DNA from 4 places in the Sinorhizobium sp. CCBAU 05631 genome. Region 2 is predicted to be linked to each of the others. Evidence: riboswitches for the same ligand, from Rfam matches in the RefSeq annotation. Region 2 holds a riboswitch; each other region holds the start of a gene.
What was found. A riboswitch is a leader RNA that binds a small molecule or an ion and turns the genes downstream of it on or off. The one in region 2 is predicted to bind cobalamin.
Positions count from the first base shown of each region.

Region 1: linked by a shared signal. The riboswitch ahead of bluB (5,6-dimethylbenzimidazole synthase) and the one ahead of SS05631_RS31435 (ABC transporter substrate-binding protein) in region 2 are both predicted to bind cobalamin.
Region 3: linked by a shared signal. The riboswitch ahead of SS05631_RS10985 (CbtB-domain containing protein) and the one ahead of SS05631_RS31435 (ABC transporter substrate-binding protein) in region 2 are both predicted to bind cobalamin.
Region 4: linked by a shared signal. The riboswitch ahead of cobU (bifunctional adenosylcobinamide kinase/adenosylcobinamide-phosphate guanylyltransferase) and the one ahead of SS05631_RS31435 (ABC transporter substrate-binding protein) in region 2 are both predicted to bind cobalamin.

Region 1 covers NZ_CP023063.1:1,749,097-1,753,289, reverse strand. Annotated here, with positions in the region: gene SS05631_RS08670 (NAD+ synthase) at 1-1,140, shown strand, start outside; gene SS05631_RS08665 (TolB family protein) at 1,144-1,968, shown strand; cobalamin riboswitch at 2,011-2,223, shown strand; gene bluB (5,6-dimethylbenzimidazole synthase) at 2,267-3,028, shown strand; gene SS05631_RS08655 (DUF2865 domain-containing protein) at 2,982-4,130, opposite strand.
Region 2 covers NZ_CP023064.1:55,893-60,085, reverse strand. Annotated here, with positions in the region: gene SS05631_RS19730 (ABC transporter ATP-binding protein) at 1-564, opposite strand, end outside; gene SS05631_RS19725 (iron ABC transporter permease) at 561-1,589, opposite strand; partial or broken gene SS05631_RS31435 (ABC transporter substrate-binding protein) at 1,586-2,536, opposite strand; cobalamin riboswitch at 2,803-3,035, opposite strand; gene SS05631_RS19715 (hypothetical protein) at 3,186-3,440, shown strand; gene SS05631_RS31115 (hypothetical protein) at 3,557-3,694, opposite strand; gene SS05631_RS19710 (MBL fold metallo-hydrolase) at 3,969-4,193, shown strand, end outside.
Region 3 covers NZ_CP023063.1:2,235,242-2,239,434, forward strand. Annotated here, with positions in the region: gene SS05631_RS10970 (cystathionine gamma-synthase family protein) at 1-440, shown strand, start outside; gene SS05631_RS10975 (glyoxalase superfamily protein) at 467-817, opposite strand; partial or broken gene SS05631_RS10980 (anthrone oxygenase family protein) at 856-1,334, opposite strand; cobalamin riboswitch at 1,513-1,790, shown strand; gene SS05631_RS10985 (CbtB-domain containing protein) at 1,830-2,006, shown strand; gene SS05631_RS10990 (CbtA family protein) at 2,184-2,969, shown strand; gene SS05631_RS10995 (ferric iron reductase) at 3,040-3,876, opposite strand; partial or broken gene SS05631_RS11000 (glucoamylase family protein) at 3,888-4,193, opposite strand, start outside.
Region 4 covers NZ_CP023063.1:1,881,171-1,885,363, reverse strand. Annotated here, with positions in the region: gene SS05631_RS09315 (FecR domain-containing protein) at 29-1,006, opposite strand; cobalamin riboswitch at 1,242-1,637, shown strand; gene cobU (bifunctional adenosylcobinamide kinase/adenosylcobinamide-phosphate guanylyltransferase) at 1,770-2,297, shown strand; gene cobW (cobalamin biosynthesis protein CobW) at 2,301-3,365, shown strand; gene cobN (cobaltochelatase subunit CobN) at 3,591-4,193, shown strand, end outside.

The DNA.
Region 1 (4,193 bases), on a different replicon from region 2:
GGATCGCCCTACTACCGCGGTAAAGTTGATGTCCGTCACCAGATCGTGCTGAAGCAGGTGATAGAGACCGGCTTGCCGATGATCTATGCCAATCAGCTCGGCGGGCAGGACGAACTGGTCTTCGACGGCGCGAGCTTCGGCTTCAATGCCGATCGCTCGCTCGCCTTCCAGATGAGCCAGTTCGAGGAGGCGCTCGCGATCTCCGAATGGACGAGGGGTGACGACGGCTGGGTCTCACACAACGGACTCCGGTCTCGCCTGCCGGAATGCGAGGAGGCAGACTATCGCGCCTGCATGTTGGGGCTGCGCGACTACGTCAACAAGAACGGCTTCAAGAACGTCGTCCTCGGCCTGTCGGGCGGCATCGACTCGGCGATCTGCGCGGCGCTCGCCGTGGACGCGCTCGGCGAGGAGCGGGTTCGCACGATCATGCTGCCCTATCGCTATACGTCGCGGGAATCGCTGAAGGACGCCGAGGCCTGTGCCAAGGCGCTCGGCTGCCATTATGACGTCGTTGCGATCGAGGAGCCCGTCGAAGGCTTTCTCAATGCTCTCGCCGACACGTTCGAGGGGACCGAATCCGGGATCACCGAGGAGAACCTGCAGAGCCGCACGCGCGGCACGATCCTGATGGCGATCTCCAACAAGTTCGGCTCGATGGTGGTGACCACCGGCAACAAATCGGAAATGTCGGTCGGCTACGCGACGCTCTACGGCGACATGAACGGCGGCTTTAACCCGATCAAGGACCTTTACAAGATGCAGGTCTATGCACTGTCGCGCTGGCGCAATGGCGCTGTGCCGCCCGGAGCACTCGGCCCCTCCGGCGAGGTCATCCCGCTGAACATCATCGACAAGGCGCCCTCGGCCGAACTGCGGCCCAACCAGACCGACCAGGACTCGCTGCCGCCCTATCCGGTCCTCGACGACATTCTCGAGTGCCTGGTGGAGAAGGAACTGAGTACCGAGGAAATCGTCGCCCGCGGGCATGACGAGGCCACGGTGCATCGGATCGAACACCTGCTCTACATCGCCGAATACAAGCGGCGGCAGTCGGCTCCCGGGGTCAAGATCACCAAGAAGAATTTCGGCCGGGACCGGCGCTATCCGATCACCAACCGTTTCCGCGACCGAGGGTAGATCATGCGCAGTTCGGTGGAGATTTTCGATATTGCCACCGGCGAGACGCAAGTCGTCTGGCAGACGGAGCGGCTGGTCGAGGCGCCGAACTGGTCGCCGGACGGCAAATCCCTGATCATCAACGGCGACGGCAGGCTCTATCGGCTTGCCTTTGACGGTTCCGAGCCCGTGGAAATCGACACGGGCGTTGCCGGGCAATGCAACAACGATCACGGCATTTCGCCGGACGGGAAAACGCTGGCGATCAGCGACAAGACCGAATTCGGCAAGTCGGCGATCTATCTGCTGCCGGCCGAGGGCGGCACGCCGCTTCTGGTGACGCGCAACCTGCCGTCCTATTGGCACGGCTGGTCCCCGGATGGGAAAACCTTGACCTATTGCGGGATCCGCGACCAGATCTTCGACATCTACACGATTTCGGTCGATGGCGGAGAGGAGCGGCGCCTGACGCATGGCGAGGGCCGCAACGACGGCCCGGACTGGTCGCCGGACGGTGCGTGGATCTATTTCAATTCGAGCCGCACCGGCCGCATGCAGATCTGGCGGGTGAGGCCGGACGGCAGCGATGTCCAGCGCATCACCGACAGCCCTTATGGTGACTGGTTCCCGCACCCGTCGCCGGACGGCAGGCATCTGCTGGTGCTGTCCTATGACGGCGAGGTCTTCGACCATCCGCGCGATCTCGATGTGCGGCTTCGGCTGATGGATCCGGAAGGCAGCAATGCGCGTGTCCTCTTCGAACTCTTCGGCGGGCAGGGGACGATGAACGTTCCGAACTGGTCGCCCAACGGCGATGCCTTCGCCTTCGTGCGTTATCGGCCGGCTTGAGCAGGGCGCGGCGCCCCCGCCTTGCGTTTCGCCGGCGGCTGTGCCCATATGCGGCCGTCAGGTGCCCGCTTGCTGCGGGAGAATCGGGAAGCCGGTAGAATTCCGGCACGTGCCCAACGCTGTAACGGTGACGTCTGCGCCAAAAGAGTTCTGAGCATTTTCAGAGCTTTGCCACTGGTTCCTGATGCGATCTGGGAAGGTGGCGCAGCCGAGTGACCCGAAGTCAGAAGACCGGCCTGGCGAGATAGACCGGCCCCGCGCGGACGGCGGGAGGTTGCGCATTGTTGGGGATCGAACGATGCTGCCTGACCCGAACGGCTGCCTTGCGGCGGCCGGTGCCTTTTCGCCGGACGAGCGCGCCGCCGTCTATCGTGCCATCGAGACGCGCCGCGACGTGCGCGACGAGTTCCTGCCCGAACCGCTGCCCGAACCGCTGATCGCCCGCCTGCTCGAAGCGGCGCATCGTGCCCCGTCCGTCGGCTTCATGCAGCCGTGGAACTTCGTGCTCGTACGGCGAATCGAGACGCGGGAGAGGGTCTGGCAGGCATTCCAGCGCGCCAATGAGGAGGCAGCCGGAATGTTTTCGGGCGAGGCGCAGGCGAAATACCGGTCACTCAAGCTCGAGGGCATACGCAAGGCGCCGCTCGGCATTTGCGTGACCTGCGACCGGACCCGCGGCGGCGCCGTCGTGCTCGGCCGCACGCACAATTCGCAAATGGACGTGTATTCGACGGTTTGCGCGGTGCAGAATCTTTGGCTCGCGGCGCGGTCCGAAGGCGTCGGCGTCGGTTGGGTCAGCATTTTCCACGAGAACGAGGTCAAAGATATCCTCGGAATTCCGGAGCACATCGAAATCGTCGCCTGGCTGTGCCTTGGCTATGTCGATCGCCTCTACCAGCAGCCGGAATTGGCGGTGAAGGGCTGGCGGCAACGCTTGCCGCTCGAGGACCTCGTTTTCGACGAAGGATGGGGCGTCCGCGACAGCCTCGTAACGACCGCCCAAAGGGAAGGTGTCACTCGTTCTGCAGCGGCTGGTAACGCGATCCCCGAGGGTTCTTGAGATCGATCGCGCTCTCTTCCTGTGGCAGGAAGGCAGGACCGACAACGCGGACCTTGCTGCTCTTCGGATCATAGGGGCGCTCTTCCACGGGCTTTGCCCCCGCTGGTCCGAAGGCTGGTGCAGACGGCCCCTCGATCGTCACGACGGAAGGGCTGACCACCGAAAGCTTGGTTCCCGAGGGGGTGCTTTTGTTCTGATCCGTCGTGATCTTCGGAATCTGGCAGCCGCAGATGCCGGGAGAACCGACGTCGCGCACACGATAGGCGAAGGCGTTGGGGAGTTCCCTGTACGGCCTTCCCGTGGACGCCGAAACCATCTGCTCGCTCTCCTCGGTGGCGAGGACGTGATAATAGAGTTCCGTATCGGCGCCGGGGCATCGTGCCCGGCAAAGCTCGGCGTCGCGTCCGAAGTCGGCCGGCGTGGCGTTCGACGAAATCGGGAAAAATGCTCCGTCGCAGGTCCGCACGCACATGGTCCTGAAGCCGCCTGCCGCGCCGTTCTCCATGAATGTGAAATCGTCGGTCGGACCATCGAACAGCAACGGATAGTCCTCGCCGTCCGGCGGGAAGCTTTCGAGGATGTTGCGATGAGCGCGCGCCTCTTCGGTGCCGTATTCATCCGGAACCGTCTCGTCCCAGTTCGGAGCGGCGTCCCCCGAGCAGTCGTTCAATTCCATGGCGGCGAGGATCCGCCGGCGCATGTCCTCATTGCCCTTCGAAATCAGGTGCCGGCGTTGGGCCTTGAGCGTGTGGAGATTGTCCTCCATGCGCGCAATCGCATCGTCAAGCTCGGCACAGGCAGCCGCATTTTCGCTTTCGATGTAGACGACGGACTCGTCGCTGCATTCCATGCGCCGCCTTTCGTTCCTGGCGCGGCGAAGTTCGATGTTCTGTCGCGAAACCGCGCCGGTGAAATCGCGCAGATTGGCGTTTGTCGTGAACGCCGCCGGCAGCTCTGCGAGGCGGGCGCTGAGGCGCGCGCAGACGTCGGTGGCCGATGCCTGCCCAGGCATAGCCAAGGCGAGGGGCAGCAGAGCGGCCGCAAGGCGCATCATCCTCAAGGACGCAGTGGATCGGGACACTGACACTCGTCTTTCCTGCATTTCGCTCCGCTGATCGCGGGACAGGGGCGCCTGTAGTCACATCATACGACGTTAGGGTGAGGG
Region 2 (4,193 bases):
CGCCGTCAGCTGCTGCTGGCGCACCAGGTGCAGGAGACCGATCTGATGGCCGACGTCGAGATGGTTGGTCGGCTCGTCGAGGAGGAGGATTTGCGGCTGCTGTGCCAGCGCCCGGGCGATGTGCAGGCGCTGCCGCTCGCCGCCCGACAGCGTGTGCCACATCCGCGCGGCGAGCTGCGCCATGCCGACATGGTGGATTGCCTCGTCGACGATGGCCTCATCCAGGGCCGACCACGGCGTGAGCGGCCCGAGATGCGGCGTGCGGCCGAGTTCCACCGCCTGGCGCGCCGAGATGCGCTCGCCGGTTTCGGCCTGCTGCTCGACCAGCGCGATGCGCTTGGCGATCTGCTTCCGGCTCAGCCTGTCGACGCTCTCTCCGTCGAGCAGAACGTGACCGGACCGCGGCCGCCGCAGGCCGGCAAGCAGCGACATCAGGCTGGTCTTGCCGGAACCGTTCGGACCGACGATGCCGAGAAACTCACCGGCGGCGACGTCGAGCGAGACGCCCTCGAGGATCGAGACCCCGCCGGCCGACCATGAGACACTGCAAGCCGAAAGCGTCATCGAACCGTCCTGCGCTGGCTGAGAATGGCGGCGAAGGCGGGCGCGCCGACCAGCGCGGTGACGACGCCGATCGGCAGCACCTGCCCCGGAATGATGATGCGCGACACGATGTCGGCGGCGATCATGAACACCGCTCCCACCAAGGCAGAGACCGGCAGCAGCAATCCGTGCCGGACGCCGACGAGCATACGGGCGACATGCGGGATGACGAGGCCGACGAAGCCGATCGACCCGACCATGCTGACCATGGTCGCCGTCATCATCGCCGATACGCCGATCAGCACGGCATAGACCCGGCGCACCGGGATGCCGAGCGAGGCGGCGGATTCGGAGCCGAAGGTGAATGCGTCGAGGGCGCGGGCATGCCAGAGACAGACAATGAGGCCGACCAGGGCAACAGGCACTGCGAGCCAGACATCCGGCCAGCGGACGCCGGAGAGATTGCCGAGCAGCCAGAACATGATTGCCCGCGCCTGTTCCGCATTCGCCGCCTTGGTGACGATCAAGGAAGTGAGCGCGTTGAAGAGCTGCGAGCCGGCGACGCCGGCCAGAATGATCGCGCCATGGCCCCTGCCCGCCCGCATCGCCAGCAGGCTGACGAGCCCGAAGGCCAGCAGCGCCCCGGCGAAGGCGCCGGCCGGCAGCGTCAAAAGCCCGGCGCCGATGCCGAGAACGGCGACGCCGACCGCGCCCGTCGATGCGCCCGCGGAGATGCCGAGGATATAGGGGTCGGCCAGCGGATTGCGCAGCAGCGATTGCAGCACGACGCCGGAAAGCGCCAGCGCCGCACCGCAGCTGGCAGCAGCGATGGCGCGGCTCACCCGGTAATTCCAGATGATGCCCTCGTCGAGCGCATCGACGCCGTAGCCGGCATCCCACAGGCGGTTGGCGACCGTCTTGGCCACCACGCTCATGGGTATGGCCGTCTCGCCGATCGCCGCACCCAGCCAGAGCGCGACGAACAGCACGACGAGCGCCAGCAGGCTGGCGCTCGTCCGGGACAGGGATGGTGCGCTGCCGATCACTTGTTCAGGCCGGATTTCTCGACGGCATCGGCAAGCACCTCGATGCCCTCGATGGTCCGGATCGTCGGGTTCATCGCCTGGGCGTCCATCTCGACCACATGGCCGTCCTTCACCGCAGGCATCAGGCTCGTGACCGGATCGGACTCGAGGAACTTGTGCTTGACGGCGACGTCGTCGGCGGGGAAACGACGGCGCTCCATCCTGCCCGCGACGATCAGCGTCGGGCCGGACTTGGCGATGGTTTCCCACCCCACCGTCGGCCATTCCTCTTCGCTGTCGATGACATTCCTGATGCCGAGCGAGCGCATGATGTAACCCGGCGCGCCGTTCTTGCCGGCGACATAGGGATCGATGTCGAGCTCGGCGCTCGAGAACCAGAACACTGCGGAAAGCTTGCCGTCCGCCGAAGCGATCTTCTTCTTCGCCGCTTCCTCACGCGTCTTCAGTTCGGCAACCAGCGTCTCGCCGCGCTCCTGGACGTTGAAGATCTGCGCGAGTTCGGTGATTTCCTGATAGATCAGGTCCATCGTGAACACCGAATGGCGAACGCCGTCGCCGCCGCCGGTATTGTCCTTGCCAACGCAATCGGCCGGCGACGTATAGACCGGTATTCCGAGCTCCTCGAACTGCTCCGGCTTGGCGACGATGCCCTCCGGGCCGACATGCCACTGGAACTGAGCGGTCACGAGATCCGGCTTCTTGGCGACGACGCTTTCGAAGCTCGGATCGTTGTCGGCGAGCCGTTCGACCTTGGCATTCACCTCCTCGTAGCCCTTGATGACCGGCCCGATCCAAACGGCGGTGCCGACCATCCGATCCTGGAGGCCGAGCAGGTAAAGGATTTCGGTGCTGCTCTGGCCGATCGAGACGGCCCGTTCGGGAGCCTTCTGAAAGGTGACCTGACGGCCGCAATTGGTGAGCATCAGCGGATAGCTGGTTTCGGCGGCTTTCGCCTCCATGCCGATAGCCATAAGACCGGCGGCTGCGCACAGGATGCCGTGTTTCGATTTCGCAAACAGGATTTTCATAAGTCTATTTCCCGGATTCGATGAAACGGCCGAAAGGATGCGGCCGGTCGCGGCGCGAACGGACGGAGTCAGCCCGCCTGCCGACAGTTCGGCGGCGTCGCGGAACGGGAAAGACCAGAGGCAAGGCGCGGGTCGGCGCAAGGAGAGGTCATGCTGTGTCCTGTTCCGGGCATCCCCGCCCGTGATTGGAGTGAACGCATGACGGCAGGTCTCCTGGCTTGCGGATATCTGCCGTCCACCTGCCTTCCCGCGACAATTTCGCAGTGGCATGACGCTTCTCGCGTCACGAGGATGGGCGGCAATCCGCTTACAGTTGCGGGGGCAGCCACGGTCTTGGTCCCTGTTGGGTCGTCCGCACCGTGTTCCCTATTAATCCCCTTCGCTTCATCGTGGGGGAACCGTCGCTGGCTTCCTTAATTCGTTGATCATGACTGGTCAAGGCCAGTGCTGCCTACCAACATTTCGGCGATGCCTCCACACAGTGCGGACCCCGATGCCGAGGCCGCCGCTCCCTGGGCCGCCACAATCAGGTATAATCCCGAGCGATTTCAGGTCGGGAGGAAGGACGATGTCGATCGACGCGGAACTGCAAAAAGTCGAGGCCGGATACGCGATCGAATACCTGCAGGAGCATCCGGAAGCAGGCCTCTGCTGCGAGGAACGGCGCTGCTGGATTACGCCGAACGCTAACGAGACCGATCGGCAGGCGCTGCTTCTCGATGCGGCCGAGGCCGAGCGGCTCAAGGACGACCCTCGCCTGCGGCTCGTCTCGGGTATAGCCCATGCGGGCCGGTCTCTCTGGGTGGTTCGCAGGATGACCTGACGATCCGCAGAAGACGATCAATCGCCTTGCGCGGGCCCCTGCGCAATGCCGTTGACGATCAGGCGGATGCAGCTGCGCATGAAGCCCGGCCTGTCCGGTCAGCCCGGCCATTCCGGTCAGCCCGGCCATTCGGGTCCCTGGCCGGTCTCGAGCGCCGCGGCGCCGAAGATCAGGTCCATGAGGATGCGCGCGGTGGGCAGCGGCTCGCCGATGTCGAGCAGTCCCCTCGCCCGGCCCTCTTCCAGCCATCGCAAACTCCTGCTGGCTGCGGTTCGCCTGCCGACAACAGCCGGCCGATCCCGAAAGACGCAGGAATGTAGGGATTTGTTAATGAATTGACAAAAATACAACCTTTCAATGATTTATGGCACCACAACGAATCGCGAGTTTCCTAATTCCGGCCACGCAGGGCTAGAGCCAAATCATGCGCAAACCGATGTGAGCGGCGGTCAGGATGTGATAGTTCTGCGCTGCCGAGCCGCCGACCGCCGCGGCAGAGATTGAAGCCAATTTGCTCGAGAGCCTCGCATGCCAGACATGACCTCGACACTGAGAATCCTTGAACCGCATCACGGCGTCTTTGCCTACTACGACGGCCGCATCGAGGGGCGGAGACTTCATGGCGCGGAGCCGAATTGGCTCGATGACGGTGCCTACGGCTTGGGGGTCGCCTCCTATGCGGTCTTTAATGCAGGCGAGGCGATCGTCTACGACACGCATATCTCGCTTGCCCATGCGCAAGCCATCAGGCGC
Region 3 (4,193 bases), on a different replicon from region 2:
TGCTCGGCCGGTCGCTCGAAACGCTGTCGGTCCGGATGGAGAAGGCGAACGAGAATGCCCGGATCGTCGCCGAGTTCCTGCGCGACCACCCGAAGGTCGAAGGGATCCACTATCTGCCCTTCCACGACGAAGCCTCGCCGGTCGGGCGGACCTTTGCCGCGCAATGCACCGGCGCCGGCTCGACCTTCTCCTTCGACATCGCCGGCGGCCAGGAGGCAGCCTTCCGTTTCTTGAACGCCCTGCAGATCTTCAAGCTCGCCGTCAGCCTCGGGGGCACGGAATCGCTTGCGAGCCACCCGGCGGCGATGACTCATTCGGGCGTGCCGATCGAGGTGCGGCGCCGGATCGGCGTGCTCGAATCGACTATCCGCCTGTCGATCGGCATCGAGCATCCGGACGACCTCGTCGCCGACGTCGCGAACGCTCTGACGACCGTCTGATCCGTTGAGCGGGGGCCGTCCCCCGCTCAATGCGTCAGAATATTGACTACGTTGCCGAACGGATCGCGCACGAAGAAACGTCGCACACCCCAGGGTTCGTCAGTGATGTCATAGACGATTTCGATGCCGGCCGCCTTCGCGCGCCGATAGACTTCGTCGACATCGTCCACCTCGATCGAGAGCGCCGGCACCGGCGTTCCCGATCCGCCATCAATGGCAAAGCTGACCTGCGGCATTGCCGATCCGCCTTCCGCCGCAAAGGTGACCAGCCAGCCGTGATCCATCACCACGTTGAGGCCAAGCAGATCCGTATAGAAACTGCGCGCGCGTTGCGGATCGGATACTTGAAGATTGGGCACGATGCGTCGGACGGCCATTGGATCCTCCCCAGTTTCATCGTCCTCTTTCCTAGGCTTCAGCCGCGTTGAAAGCCAAGCGTGAAAAGGGCGAGCGAAGCTATCGAAGCGATCGTGCGGACATGGTTCCACCAGACCCAATCGGTCAAGTAGCGCTGCTGCCAGACTTCGGTGACGGCCTCGACCGAAGTGGCATTCGCCAGCGCGTTGTTGAGCGGAACGTTAAAGACCATCGTCACCGCGAATGTGCCGGCGAGGTAGACGAGTCCGCCCGCCGCAGGAGATAGCTCCCCTCCCCGCCCCAGATGAAAGCGGCAGCTATGAGGATCACGCCGAGCAGCGCCGTGCCCATGAAGGCGGCGAAGAACAACGGATTCTGAATCACGACGTTGATCGCGTTCATGGCAGCAACGCCCTGCTCCGCCGGCAATCGCCGCAGCGCCTGCATGATGCAGACGGAAAAGACGAAGAAGAGCCCGGCCATAAGTCCGGATCCGATGACGGCGGCAAAGGACAGGGCAGGAACAAGGGCAAGCATCGCACGGACCCCGGGTCGATCGTGCGGCCTGCGGCCGCACGCGCTGCCCAAGAGATAACCGACCAATGCGATATAGTCATCAGGAGTTGTTCCCCATGTGGCGCTGCAACGCGAATGCGCGCAACCCTCTCCTCCACTTTCCACCGCGGCGCGATTGACATCATTGTCGGCCACACCTAATCATCGCTGATCGGTTGGTTCCCGGAATGCGAACGTGTTTCGGGAGTAAACGGGAATGTGACGGATGGACCCAAGCTGGGCATCTCAATCACTGCCGACCCCGCGACTGTAGAGCAACGTGAATTTGCCGTTCCGGAGCAATCCGGAAGAAGCCACTGGAACAGCCGCGAGAGGGCGGTTCGGTTCTGGGAAGGCGAGGCAAATCCTTGGTGACTAGGCTAGCCTGGGCACCTGACGCTGCGAGCCAGGAAACCTGCCAAGCGATACGGGCATAGTGCCCAAGGGGAATATCCCATTGCCATCACGGAGGTTGTCATGGCTACGTCTACAGTTTCGAGCATTCCGCTCTCCCTCAGCGACCGTCTGACCGCGGGCATCATCGCCCTCATGATCGGTGGCTTCCTCGTTTTCGGTGCCGGCCTGGCGAATTCGGCCGTGCTGCACGACACGGCACACGACACGCGCCATTCCTACGGCTTCCCCTGCCACTAAGCGAAGTCATGGAGCGCCTGCCGCGTTCCACACCGAACGATACAAAAATCGACCCTCCGGTGCTCGGAGCGCGCGTCGTGCGTCTGGCACGCGCCCGCGCCTTCAAGCGCCGGCTTGCGTCGATGGAATCGGGCCGGCTTACCGCAAGGCGGCCACGCCCGCTGAGGAAAATCGACAATGATCGTCAAGACACTTCTGGCCGCGGTCGTGGCCGGGCTGATCGCCGGCGTCTTCATGACCGGCGCCCAGGAATTGCGGGTCACGCCGCTTATCCTGCATGCGGAAGAATTCGAGGGCGAAGCGCCGGCTGCAACCGGGCAGCCCGCCGGCGAGCAGCCGGCCACGGATCATCAGCAGCATTCGTCGCTGAAAGGATCCCAGATGTTAGGCGAGATGCTCGCAGCACTTTCGCCGGTCACCCCCGCCTATGCCCATGAGGGCGAAGAACACGAGGAAGGCGGCATCATGTTCGGCATGAGCCGCTTTTCCGGCACGCTTGCCGCCAATCTGGTCACCGGCGCCGGCTTCTCGTTGCTGCTTGCAGGCATCAGCCTGATGATCGGCTACCCGATCACGCTTGCCAATGGCGCGCTCTGGGGCGCCTTCGGCTGGCTCGCCGTGCACCTGCTTCCGGCCGTAGGCCTGCCGCCGGAACTGCCGGGCTTTCCGGCGGCCGAACTTGGCGACCGGCAGCTCTGGTGGGGGGCGACGGTGCTACTCTCGGCCGTGGGACTCTATCTGCTGGCACTCCGCCCGGAAATCGTCGCCAAGCTCGCGGGTCTCGTCCTAGTCGCCGCTCCCCATCTTTATGGTGCGCCGCAGCCGCTCGACATTTCCAGCAACGTGCCGGCTGTGCTCGGCGCCGAGTTCGCCGTCGCCGCGCTTGCGACGACGCTCGCCTTCTGGCTGGTGCTCGGCATCGTCTCCGGTTTCATCAACGACCGGTTTCTCCGGGCGCACTAACCGGCCCCCGCGCCTTCGCCGCTTGTCCTCTCCCCGCCTGCGGGCAGCACGCGGGGAGAAGGCAAGGGTCTCATTTGCTATCGAGCAGGTGGGCCCGCAGCATCTCTCGTCGAAGCTCGGGCTCGAGCAGCACGCAGGTGTCGCAGAAGCTGCCGCCCTCGGCACGATAGAAAAGGCAACAGCCGCCGCGGATCCGGTAGGTCCTGGAGCGAAGCTCTCCCCCACTGCCGGAGGCCGCTTCGATCTTTTCGTAGTGAAGCTGCCGCGAGACAAGCGGCGAGTGGGCCCTTTTGACGATCGCCAGCGCCTGCCCCGTCGCCCTGTCCTCCCGTTGCCGCCGCCGCCCGATCTCCAGGAAAGCGCCGGCGAGACTGTCCGCGGCCAACCGCCATTGCGCGCGCGCTGACAGGCCGCAGCGGCGTTTCAGCAGCGCGATCACCGGCTTCAGATGCGCAACGAAGGCATCGTGAAAGCGTCGAGTCGGCTCGTCCGGCTCGATCTCACTCTCGCTCCGCGGAAGGTCGACGAGGAAATGAAAGCGGCCGGCCACAAGCGACCTCCCGTCGCGGGCACGCAAATAGGTTTCGAACCGCAGGCCCGCGACCACCGGAACAAGGCCGCTCACAAGATAGATCGCGCCCGCCGCAAGGCTCAGCTGATGGCTGTAGAAGGCGACCAGGTGCGCCGCTCGAATCTTATCGTCCATGCCGGACGCGAAACGGTCCTGATAGGCCAGGCAGGTCTCGAGGTTTGCCGGCTTCGACCAGAAAGCGTCTGGCGATTGGAAATGTGCGTCAGAGGTCGCGACCGAACAGGCGACCTCCGGAATGGAGGCCGCCAGCCATTCGATCGCGGCAGCCGCCTCCATGACCGCTCTGCTTTCCCGCTGCCGATGCCCCTGCCCCATGCTCCGTCCCATCAAGCCGCGCCGGGTGTCAGCCAGCCCCCTTCGAATCCAGCCCTTTTCAGCCCCCGGCTGAAGACCGGGATACTGCGCGTCAGTTCCCAGATGAGGCCGCTTCTCCAGTTCTCGATCATCATGACGGACAGCCCCTGGTCAAGCCCGACAATCCTGTCGTCGACCCAGCCCTCGCGCCCTGCGCCCGGCAGGCTCGGATTGAAGCCGCCGGGAAGGCGGCCGTCGCGAAGCAGTGCCGGAAATGCGCGAGCAGATGCGAAAGGCTATCCAGGCAGTCGTCCGGTGCGAAGGGCAGTCCGGCAAGC
Region 4 (4,193 bases), on a different replicon from region 2:
GCGCCGCTTTTCGGCACTTCAATTACAGTCACCGTCGCCCGAACGAACGGACCCTGCTCCGGTCGTGCGAGTAATCACGGTTGCGCGGCCTGTCCGACCTGTCGAACTTGTTCGGTTTATCGTGCCAGCTCTTGTCGTGTTTGTCCGGCTTGCCCGGCTTTTCTGGTTTTTGGGGCTTGTCCGGTTTGTGAGGCTTGTCGGGTTTGTGAGGCTTGTCGGGTTTGTGAGGCTTGTCGGGTTTGGGTGGCTTGGGTTGGGGCGGCGTCTCGACAGGCGGAGCCGGTTCGGGTGGCGGTGCGACGAGCGGCCGGACCCGATCTGGACGGATCTGGATCTCAGCTGAAAGGCCGCAGCCGGTGCCGCTCCATCCGGGCGACAGCTGCTGCCTGCCGGAGAGGAATGGCAAGGCCTGCTGGTTGCCGAGTGTCCTGAGGATGCTTCGGTCGACCCGTCGCGTATCGGTCATATCGCCATTGGGACGGGCGACCACGCAGTCGCAGCGCCGCGTCAGCTGTTGACAGCCGCCTCGGCCGCAAAATTCGGCAGCGCCGCTCAGGAGCACCACTGCCGTCGTGCCGTCTCCGCCGACGTAAAAGTCGAAGACCGTGCCTCGAACGCCGATGGTTCCGGCCGGTGTCAGGATCTGGTAGGCCGAGTGCCCCGAGTTGCCGCTGATCCAGCGAAACGTTCCCTTCGCCGCCGCGACGGTCAGCTTCTGCACCGATCTCGAGTCGTCGAAGACGAATTTGTCGATGACGACCGACGAGCCGGCACCGACGGCAAGCTTGCTTCCATCTCGGAAGACGAACTGGCCAAGGCCGGATCTGGATGTCCGAATCCGCTCGTCGCGATGCACCGGGTCCGTGACGACCAGTGGTCCGCTCGCTCCGCTGACCTCAGTCTTGATCCGGATCGCCTGACCAATCGGTTCGGCGGCCTTGCTTGGCATGGAGCCGTAAAGCGCGACACTCAGCGCGACAAATGCGGCACGACGCAGATATGCCATCGCACCCCCTCCAGGCTGAACTGACAAATTCAGTGCCGTGGACATAATCGAACACCGTGGCGAAGCATCGGAGCCGCCTCGGGTTCGAATGCCCGTTTTATCACGCGCTTGGGACGGGCGTCTGCCTACCCGTTCGGATTAGGAGAAAGGCGCCGAGTTGGCGACGCGCCTCGCGCTGCCGCAACTTGCCGACCTCGCGTCGCAGACCGTCGATTGACTTTGCCGCATCCGCTTCATAATTAACGCATTGGATGGTTCCCCCGCACCGAAGCGGCGCGGGAGAGTAAATGGGAATGCGACGGGCGGACCCACACCGGGCGCCCTTATCGCAGCCGACCCCGCGACTGTAGAACGGTCAGGGTTCGCCATCGGGCATGCCGCACCTCTTCCGGTGAAACTGCATGGGGCAGTTGTCGCGGAATTGGAGGCACGCCGGAAAAGCCACTGGCGTGGCATCGTGAGCAGCCGGGCTGGACGCCTCTCTTTCTACGAATCGTCCGCCTTCACGAGCCAGCAGACGCCGGGAAGGCAAGGCGGACCCGTTCGGGCCCAATAGCGCTGGGCACCGCGTGCGCAGCGCTTGCCCGTGACGCCGAGAGCCAGGAGACCTGCCGTCCATCAGGGCATCGCCCGGGGGAGTCCTCCCCAATGCCAGCACGGAGGTTGTCGTGGCTTATTTATCGTCTTCTGCGCGTGCCCGTCACGCGTCCGCTTGCTATCGTTGCTTTGTCCCCACCAGTTTCCTCGCATGGGATCTGGTCGGATGACATTCTCCAATGCCGGTCCGGTCTTCGTGCTCGGCGGCGCGCGCTCCGGGAAATCCAGTTTCGCGGAGAAGCTCGCCGAAGCGTCGGGGCTCGGGATGCACTATGTTGCGACCGGCCGCGCCTATGACGAGGAAATGCGCGATCGTATCGCCCGCCACCAAGGCGCGCGGCAGGGCAAGGGCTGGGCAACGCACGAGGAACCGCTCGATCTCTCCGGCCTGCTTCGTCGACTGGATGCACCGGAGCGCGTAATTCTTGTCGACTGCCTCACGCTGTGGGTGACGAACCTGATGATGGAAGAGCGCGACATGCCGGCCGAGTTTGCGGCACTTGCCGGCTTGCTGCCTGCCATGCAGGCGCGCGTCATCATCGTCTCCAATGAGGTCGGTCTCGGCATCGTGCCGGAGAACCGCATGGCGCGAGACTTCCGCGACCATGCCGGCCGCCTCCATCAAATCGTCGCGGAGAAATCCGCCGAAGTCTATTTCGTCGCGGCCGGGTTGCCGCTGAAAATGAAGGGTTGATTCATGACACTTGCAAAGGCCCAATCGGGCAAGATCCCCGCCACGGTCATCACCGGCTTCCTCGGCGCCGGCAAGACGACGATGATCCGCAACCTGCTGCAGAACGCCGAGGGCAAGCGGATCGCATTGATCATCAACGAGTTCGGCGATCTCGGCGTCGACGGCGACGTGTTGAAGGGCTGCGGCGCTGAAGCCTGCTCGGAAGAGGACATCATCGAGCTCACCAATGGCTGCATCTGCTGCACCGTCGCCGACGACTTCATTCCGACCATGACCAAGCTGCTCGAGCGAGAGAACCGCCCGGATCATATTGTCATCGAGACCTCCGGCCTTGCGCTGCCGCAACCGCTGGTCGCCGCTTTCAACTGGCCCGACATCCGCAGCGAAGTGACGGTCGATGGCGTCGTGACCGTCGTCGACAGCGCCGCCGTTGCCGCCGGCCGTTTTGCCGACGATCACGACAAGGTCGATGCGCTGCGCGTCAATGACGACAACCTTGATCATGAGAGCCCGCTGGAAGAGCTCTTCGAGGACCAACTCACCGCCGCCGACCTCATCGTTCTGAACAAGACCGATCTCATCGATGCTGCGGGCCTCAAGTCCGTGCGCGACGAAGTCGCCTCGCGCATCAGCCGCAAGCCGGCGATGATCGAGGCCAAGAACGGCGAGGTGGCCGCCGCGATCCTGCTCGGGCTTGGCGTCGGCACGGAAGACGAGATCGTCGACCGCAAATCGCATCACGAGATGGAGCATGAGGCCGGCGAGGAACATGATCACGACGAATTCGACAGCTTCGTCGTCGAACTTGGCCCGATCGCCGAACCGGCGGCCTTCATCGACCGGCTCAAGGCCGTTATCGCCGAGCACGACGTATTGCGCCTCAAGGGCTTTGCCGACGTACCCGGCAAGCCAATGCGTCTGTTGATCCAGGCGGTCGGCAGCCGGGTCGATCAATATTACGACCGTGCCTGGGCACCCGGCGAGACGCGCGGCACGCGCCTCGTCGTCATCGGCCTGCACGACATGGATGAGGCGGCCGTGCGCGCGGCGATTTCGGCGCTGGCGTGAGGTTGTTTTGAGCGCGTGTGAGAAGAACCCCTCCCCAGCCCCTCCCCACAAGGGAGAGGGGCTCGGCTGGCATTTGCGGCGATGCTTTCGTTCCCAAAGGGGGGCGGCGTTATGGCACGAACGGCTGATACTCGGGGAAAGAGTGCGTGTGGCACGACCTAACCCCTCCCCATTGTGGGGAGGGGCTGGGGAGGGGTCTCTTCACGAGCCCAGCGGGAAGCAACAATGCATCTCCTCCTAGCCCAGAAAGGCACGATCGCCGACGGCAACGAAGCGATCGATCTCGGGCAAAGCCCGGCCGATATCCTGTTCCTGTCGGCGGCCGATACGGAGCTTGCGTCGATTGCCGCGGCGCATCGCCGGCGCGCGAGCGGGAAGAGCCTGCGTATCGCCAGCCTCATGAACCTCATGCATCCGATGTCGGTCGACACCTATGTCGAACGTACGGCGCGACATGCGAAGCTGATCGTCGTCCGGCCGCTCGGCGGCGCCAGCTATTTTCGCTACGTGCTGGAGGCGCTCTATGCCGCGGCGGTGGCGGGCAAGTTCAAGATTGCGGTGCTGCCGGGGGACGACAAGCCGGACCCGGGCCTCGAGCCTTTCTCGACCGTTGCCGCGGAAGACCGTGAGCGTCTCTGGGCCTATTTCAACGAAGGCGGCGCGGACAATGCCGGCCTGTTCCTCGACTATGCCGAGGCGCTGATCGATGGCGCCGAAAAGCCGCAACCGGCGCGGCCGCTGCTGAAAGCCGGCATCTGGTGGCCGGGCAGGGGCGTGATCGGGGTTGACGAGTGGGTGCGTATCGCCGGCGATGTCGGGGGAGCGCAG